3 regions of the Citrobacter sp. VF227 genome follow, and region 1 is predicted to be linked to each of the others. Evidence: predicted binding sites of a transcription regulator. Region 1 holds the regulator's gene; each other region holds the start of a gene.
What was found. The regulator CRP, encoded in region 1, controls carbon source genes, mostly activating them, when cyclic AMP is high. The targets are predictions, from matches to a motif close to ATGTGANNNNNNTCACAT.

Region 1 (4,307 bases):
CCGTAGTTTTTACGGATGGTCAGATAACTCACCAGGGTTATCAGCAGCATGCCTGCCAGCGTGTAACTCTCCTGAATATGAAAGTGCAGTGTGACGCCAGCGATCACCAGGCCAACGAGCGTCCCTACTGAACGGTGTAAAATACGTACCCGGGTCGCCCCGTAGCCATTTTGCGTGACGAACAGGATTGTCATCAAAATCCAATAGGGTTTTGGCAGGTGTAAGGCGCTGCCCATCAGGCTGGCAATGCTCAACATGACGCTGATGCGTCCGGCATTACGCAGCGCCGGGGATTTCAACGACAGATAGCTTTTCAGGGCAGGGATCAGCGGCAGCCGACGCTGCTTGTCAGCCATTAAATCCCGGGCATACAGTGGGCGCTGGGTGCGTAGCACGCGGGCAATACGGCTGAAGTGCCAGTAACAAAATTGTCCTACCGGATTGTCCGGATGTTGGTTGGCAATTTTCTCCAGCGTGCCAATTTGTTTATCCATTGAAAAACGTGTTGGCAAGCGGTGATACAAAATGTCATCGGCCAGAACGCGAAGGCGTTCGGCGACGGTGCGCGCGTTCCAGCGGATCACCTGTTCGGCGTGGCTACGTTCGACCAGCTTTTGCACCTCTTCCGGCTGGTGGAGGCTGACGGAAATATGTTCCTGTAAATCGAGCGCCTCCTGAAAGGCACGTAGCAGGCGCTTATAATCGTTGTTGCGATGTGCCGACAGCATATGCATTTGCTGATAGCACTGGGTAATCAAATCTACCGCTTTTTGTTGGCGCACAAGCAGGGGGGGTAGCGCTTTTTCCGGATCGGCATGCTGAGTCAGGAGGCTGTATTTGGCCTCACAGTAATCGGCTAATTCACGATACAACAAGCTGAGCGACTCACGCAGCGGCTGCTCACGCCACATCCAGAACCAGAACCAGTTGAACAGGCCGTACCACAATGTACCCAACGCGTAGATCAGCAGTGGCTCCCAGACGGGCATGTTCCCGGCCAGGCTGAGCGTGAAAATTGCCGCGATAAGCGAGGCAGGTAGTAGTCGTGCATGCAGAGGGCCTAATTCAGCGGTTACACCAAGAATCAGCGTCAGGCCAGTGAGGATCAGCGGCAGCGGTATAGTCTGTGCCAGCAGTATCTGCATGATCAGACTGCATCCGGCAAACAAAGACGCACCAATCACTAAGCGTTTGAAAAAGCGCTTATGCGGGGTATCAAGACCGGCAATATTGCAGCAGGCAGGGACGAGGGAGAAGAGGAGCCCCAGATGAAGCTGCCCGATGATCAGACCGACGGCCACAGGTAAACATAGCACCAGCGTCTGTCGTAGTGCGTAGTTGATCTCAGGGTGATATATCAGTCTTCGCCACATCGGTGCAAACAAAAGTGGCGCATTACGGGGTAACGCGCCACTTCGATGGGGTTAACGTGTGCCGTAGACGACGATGGTCTTACCGTGTGCGGAGATCAGATTCTGATCTTCCAGCATCTTCAGAATACGACCAACGGTCTCACGGGAACAGCCAACGATCTGGCCGATTTCCTGGCGGGTGATTTTAATCTGCATGCCGTCCGGGTGGGTCATCGCGTCAGGCTGTTTCGCCAGATTCAGCAGAGTCTGCGCGATACGACCGGTAACGTCGAGGAAGGCAAGGTTGCCAACTTTTTCAGACGTGACCTGCAGACGGCGAGCCATCTGAGAGGACAGGCGCATCAGAATATCTGGATTGACCTGGATTAATTGGCGAAATTTTTTGTACGAAATCTCAGCGACTTCACATGCAGTTTTAGCACGGACCCAGGCGCTGCGTTCCTGACCTTCTTCGAAGAGGCCTAATTCACCAATAAAATCGCCCTGATTCAGATAAGAAAGGATCATTTCTTTCCCTTCTTCATCTTTGATCAGCACTGCCACTGAGCCTTTAACGATGTAGTACAACGTTTCCGCTTTTTCACCCTGGTGAATCAGCGTGCTCTTCGATGGGTACTTATGAATATGGCAATGAGACAAGAACCATTCGAGAGTCGGGTCTGTTTGCGGTTTGCCAAGCACCATGCGCGGTTATCCTCTGTTATAAGCTGTCTCCAGAGCCAAAATATTACCTGCCTCTGGGTTTGCAAAAATGTGCTTCCCGCTACCTGGGAAGGGGGCTGTCAATACGTGCGACGGCCTGTAATGTGATGTCCTCTGCATACATGCAGTACGTCAATGTATTACTGTAGCATCCTGACTGTTTTAGCATAGCTTTCGCCGTGTGTCTCCTGGTGTCTCGCTTCAGCATGACGCAGGTCGCCTTCCGTTGCGAGATTTGTTGTGTGCGCGTAATCTGTCAGGAAAATTGATGCATCGGAGTAATAAAATATGCAAGCACGTGTTAAGTGGGTTGAAGGGTTAACCTTCCTCGGTGAGTCCGCCTCTGGCCACCAGATTTTGATGGACGGTAACTCCGGTGATAAAGCGCCGAGCCCGATGGAAATGGTCTTAATGGCTGCGGGCGGTTGCAGCGCAATTGATGTGGTGTCGATCCTGCAAAAGGGTCGTCAGGATGTGACCAACTGCGAAGTGAAGCTGACCTCCGAGCGTCGTGATGAAGCGCCACGCCTGTTTACCCACATCAACCTGCATTTCGTTGTAACGGGTAACGATCTGAAAGATGCGTCCGTCGCTCGCGCGGTCGATCTTTCGGCGGAAAAATATTGCTCCGTGGCGCTGATGCTGGAAAAGGCGGTGAACATTACCCACTCCTATGAAGTGGTTGCCGCTTCGTGATGTTATGCCTGATGGCGATATACTTATCAGGCCTACAGGATTTAAACGCGTAGGCCGGATAAGGCATTATCCGCCATCCGGCAAAAAAACACCTTACTCTATCTTTTTACCTTCCATCAGTCGCTGGACTAGCGGCAGCATAATCAATTCCATCGCCAGACCCATTTTCCCGCCCGGAACAACCAATGTATTGATATGAGAAATGAATGAGCCCTGCAGCATGGCCAGTAGCCATGGGAAATCGATCCCTTCCAGATTACGAAAATGAATCACGACAAAGCTTTCATCGAGTGACGGAATACTCTTGGCGGCAAAGGGGTTAGAGGTATCTACAGTCGGTACGCGCTGAAAGTTGATATGCGTACGAGAAAACTGCGGCGTGATGTAATTGATATAATCGTCCATTGAACGCACCACCGAGTCCATCACCGCTTCACGCGAGTGTCCACGCTCGCTGGTATCGCGGGTCAGCTTCTGGATCCACTCCAGGTTCACGATCGGCACCACACCAACCAACAGATCGACATGCCGGGCCACATTTTGCTGCGGGGTGACAACGCCGCCGTGAAGTCCCTCATAGAACAGGACATCCGTCGGTTCAGGCAGCGGCTGCCAGGGCGTAAATGTCCCCGGAACCTGATTCCACGGTACGGCCTCATCGTAGGTGTGCAGATATTTACGCGACTGACCTTTGCCCGTCTGACCGTATTCAATGAAGGTTTGCTCCAGCAGACCGAAGTCGTTAGCTTCGGGGCCGAAATAGCTGATATGCCGCCCGGCATCGCGCGCTTTGCGAATCGCCATGTCCATTTCCGGGCGGGTATAGCGATGAAAACTGTCGCCTTCCACCTCGGCGGCGCGCAGATTTAACTGCGCGAATATTTTACGAAACGCGAGGCTGGTGGTGGTGGTCCCCGCGCCGCTGGATCCTGTTACCGCAATCACCGGATGTTTGGCAGACATAACAACTCCATGAAATGGTTGTAATTATAGTAAAGTCGGCCGGCGGCTACGGATTACTCGCGAATCTGCTTCCTCGGCATAATGTTGACCGTTTCATGCAATTCGGACCACACCAGCACGGCTTCACCTGATTGTAGTTGGCGTTTGACGTCGGCGACTTTTTGTTCGAGCGAGCGTTCATGTTCACCATAATCGGTGCCTTCGCGCAAGACAAAGCTTTCAAGCAGATTGTCCAGCGCGTCCGGGGAGATGTCTTGCCAGGGAATAATCATGATGAAGTCTCCAGATACGTTGTCAGCCAGTCCGGGATTCTGGATTCCAGCCACATCTCCGGATGGCGTATCGTACCGCCAATGAATCCGACATGGCCGCCGTGTTCAGTAAGCTGATACTCCACCTGCGAGGGCAGGTTTTCCGGCTCAGGGATCACATGATGATCCATAAACGGATCATCCTTGGCATGGATAATCAGCGTCGGTTTGGCGATCTGATTAAGCAATGGCATGGCGCTACACTGACGGTAATAGTCTATCGCATCGGCGAAACCGTGAATTTTGGCGGTGATCAGATCGT
Region 2 (4,307 bases), on a different contig from region 1:
AGTTCAATCGTCCCGGTACCCATTACGTCCAGACGATCGGAGTGCTGCAGGCCAGTTTGGGTGTTATCCAGCATTAAGGCATCGTGGTTACCGTCATACCAGCCGCCAAACCGTTGATACGCAACGGACATGCGCCCGGCAGCGCGATCGGTTCCTCCGCTCACTGCCACAGCAACGCGTTCATCATGATCGTTGCTGTTATTGAAACCGCTTTTACCCCCCAGTTCGAGTTCGACTTCACGCTCCGGCTGGCCTTTTTTAGTAACGATGTTGATTAATCCGCCGGTACTGCCGCCGCCATAAAGTGAAGTGGCGCCTGAGATGACTTCTATGTGAGCAATGTTAAACGGGTCAATGGAGTCAAGTTGGCGACTGTCGGTGCGCGAGGAGTTCAGACGGACGCCGTCAACCAGCACGACGATGGCGCGACCGCGCATATTCATGCCGTAGTTGGTGCGTCCCTGGCTGCTGACATCGATTCCCGGGATTAACTGAGCCAGAACATCCTTAAACTCTTTCCCACCCTGAACCTGTTGTTCAATCTCGCTTCCTTCGATAACCCAGGTCGTTTGCGCCATTTCTGCCACGGTGCGTTGGCTCCGGTTGGCGCTGACGATGAGATTATCTTCTTCAGCCGCAATAGCCGGGAGAGTTAAAGATAACAGGATAGGATTGAGCACCCAGAGACGCTTATGCATTTGTGTTCCTTTTAAAAAATTCGGTCTGTTTTTGTTATGGCGGTAGAGAAACCGATGGTTACATCGTGTAACGGGTGTTAAAACAAATGAGAATATTGCTGATAATGATTTCTGTTATCAATACATTTTACAAAAAATAATCGGATAAGATAATGAAAACAGTGAAGAATGTGTGGGTAATGTGCGCGAATTTAAGCGGGAGCCTTATCAGCTCCCGATGGTGTCAGTACAGCGGGGGAAACAGCGGAATTACGTTAAGCTTTGATGAGTTCGGGCCACAGTCGCAGGGTTGTACGAGCGATCTGCATCAGCTTTTCAAACGTTGCACCTTCGCGGGCGCTGATCGACATACCCTGTAAAATACAGTTCAGATATTCGGCCAGTTTTTGCACGTCGCAATGGGCCGGAATTTCGCCTCGCTGCTGGCGCTGGTGCAGGAACTGGGTTAGCGTCTGTTCCTGCATTGCATGGCGAGACTTCACCGTACGCGCAATATCACGGGAAGAGGCTGCCAGTGTCGCAGAGGTGTTAATCATGAAACATCCCGCCGGGGTGTCCTTGCTGGTAAAGCAGGTTGCTATTGCGGTGAAATAGTCTTCCAGCGCGGACTCAAGGCTTTTTTCTTCACAAAACAGCTGGGCCTCGTGTTTCGCTGCGAAGCGCGTGATGTAGCGGTCCAGCACGGCACGAAACAACCCTTCTTTGTTGGTGAACTCTGCATACAGCGTGGGCGCTTTTGCACCTGTTGCTTCTACGAGATCGGCGAGCGATGTTGCCTCATATCCGTGTTGCCAGAAGAGTGTCATGGCCTTATCAAGCGCGGCTTCCCTGTCGAACACTTTTGGTCGGCCACGGCTTTTTTTAGCACAACCTGTCGTTTCAGTTGTCATGGTGCCGCTGTACCTTTGTTGAGTTTATTGAATAACCATTATAAAAATATTCGACTGCACACTCCAGCGGATTAATGATAAAAAAATTTATGGCTATTAGTATGAAAAATAGAGATTTTATATTTTATATAACGATCATTATAAAAATTTGTTGACGTGTGACCCGGATCACATCTATGATTTAACTATCGATCGTTAAGTTAATCTTTTCGACACACATTCATCTGCTAAAGGTCACTATCATGAAAAACGTAAAAACTCTGTTCGTTGCTGCTGTTCTTAGCTCATTGTCATTTGCAAGCTTTGCCGCTGTTGAAGTTCAGGCCACACCTGCGGGTCAACAGAAAGTCGGTACTATTTCTGCGAATGCGGGCACTAACTTAGGTTCTCTGGAAGATCAGCTGGCGCAAAAAGCGGATGAGATGGGGGCCAAGTCTTTCCGTATTACTTCCGTTACCGGTCCTAACACTCTTCACGGGACTGCGGTTATCTACAAATAAGTTTTAACCCTTCGCAATGCCACTGCGAGTTAAATAAAAAACCCCGCGGAATAAAATCCGGCGGGGTTTGTTTATATGTGGAGTTTACAGCGGTTGTTCAGCGACGTCTTGATGACGGGTTACATCAACCGGCATGCCTGAGCGAATTTCCATCGCATGCTCCATGACTGTGCTATCCGTCTGCGCTGCATTTTTAAACGTCTGCATTGATTTGTTCAATACGATCGGCAGCAACTGCGGGTCGTCATTGATTTTTTCTGACAGCGGCTGATGAACTTCAACCAGTCTCACGCCGTTAGGTTCAACAGATGCTTTGATCGGCGTATTGATAATATTGACCTTGGTTCCGGGCGTTACTTGACGGAACAGGGTTTCGATATCTCCATCGCGCAGACGAATACAACCAGAACTGACACGCATTCCTATGCCAAAATCAGCATTGGTTCCGTGCAGCAGGTACACGCCGCCGTAAGCCGCTAAGCGAATGGCATGATGACCCATCGGGTTATCCGGCCCGGCAGGTACTACGGCAGGAAGGTCGATCCCGTTCGCTTTATATCGTGCGCGGATATTTGCCGTGGGTGTCCAGGTGGGGTTGGCGCGTTTATCAGAAATAGTTGTCACCATTGTCGGAGTTAGCGTGTCACCGCCTAACTGGCCAATACCAATAGGATAGACGGTCACCGAATTTGTACCCGGCTGGTAATAATACAGACGCAGTTCGGCGAGGTTGATGACAATGCCTTCGCGCGGCGCGTCTGGCAGCAGGGTTTGCAATGGGATAGTCAAAACGCTGCCCGGACGGGGGACATACGGATCAACGCCGGGGTTGGCCTGCAATAGCGCTAAAAAGCCGACATTATATTTTTTAGCAATCGCTTCCAGAGAGCCACCATTGTCTTCAACAACGTGAACAGCATTCTGACCTACCACGCGGCTTCCCGGTGGAGGTAGCGGCCAGGTATTGGCCTGAACCGGAAGTGCTAACGTGAAGGTCGCTGCCAGCGTAAAAAACGCTAACCAGCGTGAGAGTCGTTTATTGTTTAACATCACCATAAATCCATTGTTTTTACGTGGTTTTTATTATGTAAAAGTAAACAGGAATTATGGCGGCTTACTGTGTCGGGAAGTGCAGGGAAGTGCAAAGAGTTTGTAAATTCATCAGGCCGGGTGAGTGGTCTGCTCACCCGGCCTGATGCTAGGCTACGGCGTTCTCTTCAAGCTGGCGCATAAACTGGCGGACCCAGTCGATTCGCGTTTTACGCTCACCCAACTCCTGCATGAATTTCAGGCGGGTTGGACCATCCAGACGGAAATGCTGCGGCTGCTTTTGCAGTAAACCAATCAGCCAGACCGGGTTGACGTGATTTTTCTCGGCAAATTCAATCGTACCGCCTTTTTCATTGCTTTCGAGCTTTCTAATCCCCAGTTTCTGCGCCTGTTGACGTAAACGGGCGATATCCAGCAACGTACGAGCCGGATCGGGAAGCAGACCAAAACGGTCTATCAGCTCGACTTTAATTTCTTCCAGCTCGGTTTCACCTTTCGCACTGGCAATGCGCTTGTAGAACGACAGTCGCGTGTTGACATCCGGGATATAGTCATCCGGAAGGAGTGACGGCATACGCAGTTCAACTTCGGTTTGTTGGCTGGTGAGATCTTCCAGCGAAGGTTCTCGCCCTTCTTTGAGCGCATCGACGGCGTTCTCCAGCAGCTCCATATACAGCGAGAAGCCGATGCTTTCCATAGAACCGCTTTGATCTTCGCCCAGCAGTTCCCCGGCGCCTCGAATTTCGAGGTCGTGGGTCGCCAGCGCAAAGCCTGCACCCAAATCTTCCAGCGAGGCGATGGCTTCCAGGCGCTTTTGCGCATCGGTGGTCATCGCTTTTGGATGCGGCGTCAGTAGCCAGGCGTAGGCCTGATGGTGTGAGCGTCCCACACGACCGCGCAGCTGGTGTAATTGCGCCAAACCGAAGTGGTCAGCACGTTCAATGATGATGGTGTTCGCGGTGGGAATGTCGATCCCGGTTTCGATAATGGTGGTACACACCAGGACGTTAAAACGCTGATGATGGAAATCGTTCATCACGCGTTCCAACTCGCGCTCGCGCATTTGCCCGTGGCCGATGCCAATACGTGCTTCCGGTACCAGTTCCGCTAATCTGTCGGCGGTTTTCTGGATATTTTCGACGTCGTTAAACAGGTAATAAACTTGTCCC
Region 3 (4,307 bases), on a different contig from region 1:
GCTATTGTGCGTTATCGTCAATCACATGACCTTGGGGAGAGTTGGGGCGAGACAGGTACCCTGCTGGATAAACCGGGCACCTTTATCCGCCAGCCAATTATGGTGATGGACAATGGCAACTGGCTGCTTCCGGTTTTCTATTGCCGCACACGTACGGGCGAAAAATGGGTCGGTAATGATGATATTAGCGCAGTCAAAATTTCATCCGATCGCGGTAAAACCTGGCGTGATGTGGAAGTTCCGCAAAGTCTTGGCTGCGTTCATATGAATATTACACCGCTGCTGGACGGCTCACTTATCGCCCTGTACCGCAGCCGTTGGGCCGACAATATCTGGTACAGCACGTCCATCGATATGGGTGAAAGCTGGTCGGCACCACAACCAACGACATTACCCAATAATAATTCCTCAATTCAGGTTACTACGCTGGATGATGGCAGGCTCGCGCTGGTATTCAACGCGATGAACGCGACCGGAGCCAGTGAGCGCCGCACATCACTGTATGATGAAATTGACGATGGCGATGATGACCGCATCCAGCCGGTAGTGACATCAGGCCGTTCGGCTTTCTGGGGCGCACCACGCGCACCGATGACCGTCGCCCTCTCTGCCGATGGGGGTAAAACGTGGCCCTGGCAGCGTAATCTTGATGAAGGCGACGGTTATTGCATGACCAACAATTCACAAGAAAAACTCAACCGTGAGTTTTCCTATCCCAGTATTAAACAGGGTGCTGATGGTCAATTGCACATTGCTTATACGTATTTTCGTCAGGCCATTAAATACGTTCGCCTCACTCCGGAATGGATTCAGGAGGATCACTGATGATTATCGGTAATCTTAACGTTCTCGATCTGGCAGGGTTACCCTTCTGTCTGCAGGATATACTGCGCGATCCCCGCTGCCATCTCGCGGCCTTACAGGCACGAGAAGATGGCCGATGGCAGCCTGATAATGTCGACTGGTTTTGTACTCTTGGCCCAGCGCAAACCCAGCAAGCCTCGCAGCGTCATACTGAATACCATCGCCAGTGGGCCGATATACAGGTGGTTTTGACAGGAGAAGAGCGTATCAACGCGGGGGGAAAATCTGCTTTTTTCAACGGTGATGAAGAACGCAAACCCGACCTTTTTATTTCTACACAGGCTGAACTGAATGTCACGATAACGTTACGAGCTGGAGATTTTGCCGTCTTTATGCCTGGTGAAGCGCATCAGGCATTATGTGCGGTCAGCCAGCCGGGAACAGTCCGCAAAGCCGTGTTCAAAGTTCCCCTGTCATCTCCGGAGGTTTAAATGCGTCACGCGATTGTCACCGGAGCCAGCTCCGGGATCGGCGAGGCCATTGTCACTCAGTTGCTCAATGACGGCTGGCAAGTAACAGGTTTGTGCCGCTCCTCCGTCGCACGCAGCGATCCTGCGTTTTGCTGCGTGAATGTGGATCTGAGCGACAACTCATCTTTATGGGAGATAATGCCAACGCTCGCCACACCTGACGCTATTATTCATGCCGCAGGTATTATGGCTGCGGCACCGCTGGGGGAATTGAACGCCGACATCAGCCAGCGATTATGGCATTTACATATTGAGGCCGTCGAAACGCTGGTCAATTACTTTGCTCCCCGGATGGTCGCTGGCGGGCGGGTGGTAGCCATCGGAAGTCGAACCTCTCGTGGTGCGGCTGGTCGTTCACAGTATGCGGCAACCAAAGCCGCGTTGGTGGGAATGATCAGAAGCTGGGCCGCAGAACTTGCACCAAAAGGGATTACAGTGAATGTGGTCGCCCCAGGCGCTACGCAAACGCCAATGCTGAAGATGCCTGGCCGTGAAAGTTCTCCTCCCAACGTGCCACCCATTGGCCGCCTGATTAAACCTCAGGAAGTCGCTTCGCTGGTCGCCTGGCTGGTATCAGAAAATGCCGCTGCGGTAACCGGGCAGGAGTTAGTCATATGCGGCGGGGCATCGTTGCGCTAAATCCCCATCCGGGCGAGATACCCTCGCCCGGAATTTCATTAATAATGAAATAGTTAAAAATACGAAGAATGTTCGGCAGCAAATTATGTCATCCAGTCAATGAAATGCGATCTGAATCACAAAATGATTGTATTTTCGCCAGCAAACGTTTTAAGATCGTGCCCTTACCTTTTCGCAGCTAATCCACCTATTAGATATGACAACAGACACTGTTTCCCGCAAGGTCGCGTGGCTACGGGTAGTTACGCTTGCTATTGCCGGTTTTATTTTTAATACCACCGAGTTTGTCCCTGTCGGTTTGCTTTCCGACATCGCACAAAGCTTTAATATGCAGACCGCTCAGGTCGGGATCATGCTGACGATCTACGCCTGGGTTGTGGCCTTGATGTCGCTACCCTTCATGCTGCTCACCAGCCAGGTAGAACGCCGCAAGCTGCTGATCTGCCTGTTTGTCGTGTTTATTGCCAGCCACGTACTCTCTTTCCTGGCATGGAATTTTACCGTGTTGTTGATTAGTCGTATTGGTATAGCTTTCGCACACGCCATTTTCTGGTCGATTACCGCATCGCTGGCGATCCGCCTTGCTCCGGCCGGGAAACGCGCGCAGGCACTCAGTCTGATTGCGACCGGCACCGCGCTGGCGATGGTGCTGGGGCTGCCTATCGGACGCATCGTCGGCCAGTATTTTGGCTGGCGCACTACCTTCTTCGCCATTGGTATGGGGGCGCTAATTACTCTGCTTTGCCTGATTAAGCTCCTGCCAACATTACCCAGTGAGCATTCCGGTTCATTAAAAAGTCTGCCGGTGTTATTCCGCCGTCCGGCGTTGATGAGTCTGTATGTACTAACGGTGATTGTGGTCACCGCGCATTACACGGCCTATAGCTATATCGAACCGTTTGTGCAGACTGTCGCCGGGCTGAGCGCAAACTTTGCTACCGTACTGTTGCTGGTTCTGGGTGGTGCGGGTATTGTCGGGAGCGTCATATTCGGCAAGTTGGGTAATCAACATGCCTCCGTACTGATTAGCAGCGCCATTGCCCTGCTGACGATATGTCTGGTGCTATTACTGCCCGCCGCTGGCAGCGAAATGCATCTGGCTGTCCTGAGTATTTTCTGGGGCATCGCCATTATGTTGATAGGTCTGGGCATGCAGGTAAAAGTGCTGGCGCTGGCCCCGGATGCCACCGACGTCGCTATGGCATTGTTCTCCGGAATCTTCAATATCGGTATTGGCGCTGGCGCCCTGGTGGGCAATCAGGTGAGTCTGCACTGGTCAATGTCTACGATTGGTTACGTAGGCGCAGTGCCTGCCGTTGTAGCGTTGATATGGTCAGTGATTATCTTTCGTAAATGGCCGGTATCGCTGGAAGAACAGCCCCAGCATTGATAAAAAGTGCCCGGTAGACCATACCGGGCACCTTGCTTTACGCGTAAGTCTTAATAATTTCCAGCACGCCGTTTATAATAAACTGCACGCCCATACACACCAGCAGGAAGCCCATCAGACGGGAAATCGCTTCGATCCCCCCTTTGCCGACCAGGCGCATGATCCCCCCGGAACTGCGTAAACAGCCCCACAGAATAACCCCAACCACCGCAAAGATAATCGGTGGCGCAACCATGATCACCCACTCTGGAAATTCGGAGCCATGACGCACGGTGGAGGCCGAACTGATGATCATCGCAATCGTACCCGGGCCTGCAGTGCTTGGCATGGCCAGCGGGACGAAAGCAATATTGGCCGTTGGTTCGTCCTCCAGCTCTTCTGACTTGCTTCTCGCTTCCGGAGAATCATGCGCCTTCTGCTGTGGGAACAGCATGCGAAAGCCGATAAACGCAACGATTAATCCACCTGCAATACGTAATCCGGGAATAGAAATCCCGAACGTATTCATTACCACCTGCCCGGCGTAGTAGGCCACCATCATAATGGCAAAAACATAGACAGATGCCATGAGTGACTGACGGTTACGCTCGGCGCTATTCATGTTGCCTGCAAGGCCGAGAAACAGCGCCACGGTGGTTAACGGGTTTGCCAACGGTAACAGGACTACCAGCCCCAGTCCTATTGCTTTAAACAAGTCCATCATAATGTCATCTTTCCTGTGCGTTTTTCGTCAACGGCAAGTATAAGGGCAAACTCAAGGGTTAAGCCATGTTGTCGATGTAAGGATTCATTAGCTCTTTTTTCGCATAAACCCAACGGATCAGAATGTTAAAAACACGCTCTGCCTGGCGTGCTCCTGATGTTTTAGCAAAACGTGGCATTTGCTGACCCATTCATTTGACTTATATTTGCCTAAGCAATAATATCAGCCGTGACTAACTACT

Region 2: a site for CRP is predicted at 1,745-1,762, ahead of bhsA (multiple stress resistance protein BhsA). Genes of this name have one in related genera too.
Region 3: a site for CRP is predicted at 2,078-2,095, ahead of ACU8YC_RS01770 (sugar transporter). Genes of this name have one in related genera too.

Annotation. Positions count from the first base shown of each region.
Region 1 is NZ_JBRFVF010000005.1:13,155-17,461, reverse strand. It holds gene ACU8YC_RS16410 (YccS/YhfK family putative transporter) at 1-1,373, opposite strand, end outside; gene crp (cAMP-activated global transcriptional regulator CRP) at 1,425-2,057, opposite strand; gene ACU8YC_RS16400 (OsmC family protein) at 2,364-2,771, shown strand; gene ACU8YC_RS16395 (phosphoribulokinase) at 2,865-3,734, opposite strand; gene ACU8YC_RS16390 (YheU family protein) at 3,788-4,006, opposite strand; partial or broken gene ACU8YC_RS16385 (hydrolase) at 4,003-4,307, opposite strand, start outside.
Region 2 is NZ_JBRFVF010000001.1:15,608-19,914, forward strand. It holds gene ACU8YC_RS00095 (TonB-dependent siderophore receptor) at 1-698, opposite strand, end outside; gene comR (TetR family copper-responsive transcriptional repressor ComR) at 953-1,588, opposite strand; gene bhsA (multiple stress resistance protein BhsA) at 1,831-2,088, shown strand; gene ldtC (L,D-transpeptidase LdtC) at 2,173-3,138, opposite strand; gene mfd (transcription-repair coupling factor) at 3,287-4,307, opposite strand, start outside.
Region 3 is NZ_JBRFVF010000001.1:341,718-346,024, reverse strand. It holds gene ACU8YC_RS01785 (exo-alpha-sialidase) at 1-825, shown strand, start outside; gene ACU8YC_RS01780 (YhcH/YjgK/YiaL family protein) at 825-1,295, shown strand; gene ACU8YC_RS01775 (SDR family NAD(P)-dependent oxidoreductase) at 1,296-1,973, shown strand; gene ACU8YC_RS01770 (sugar transporter) at 2,170-3,363, shown strand; gene ACU8YC_RS01765 (MarC family NAAT transporter) at 3,401-4,066, opposite strand.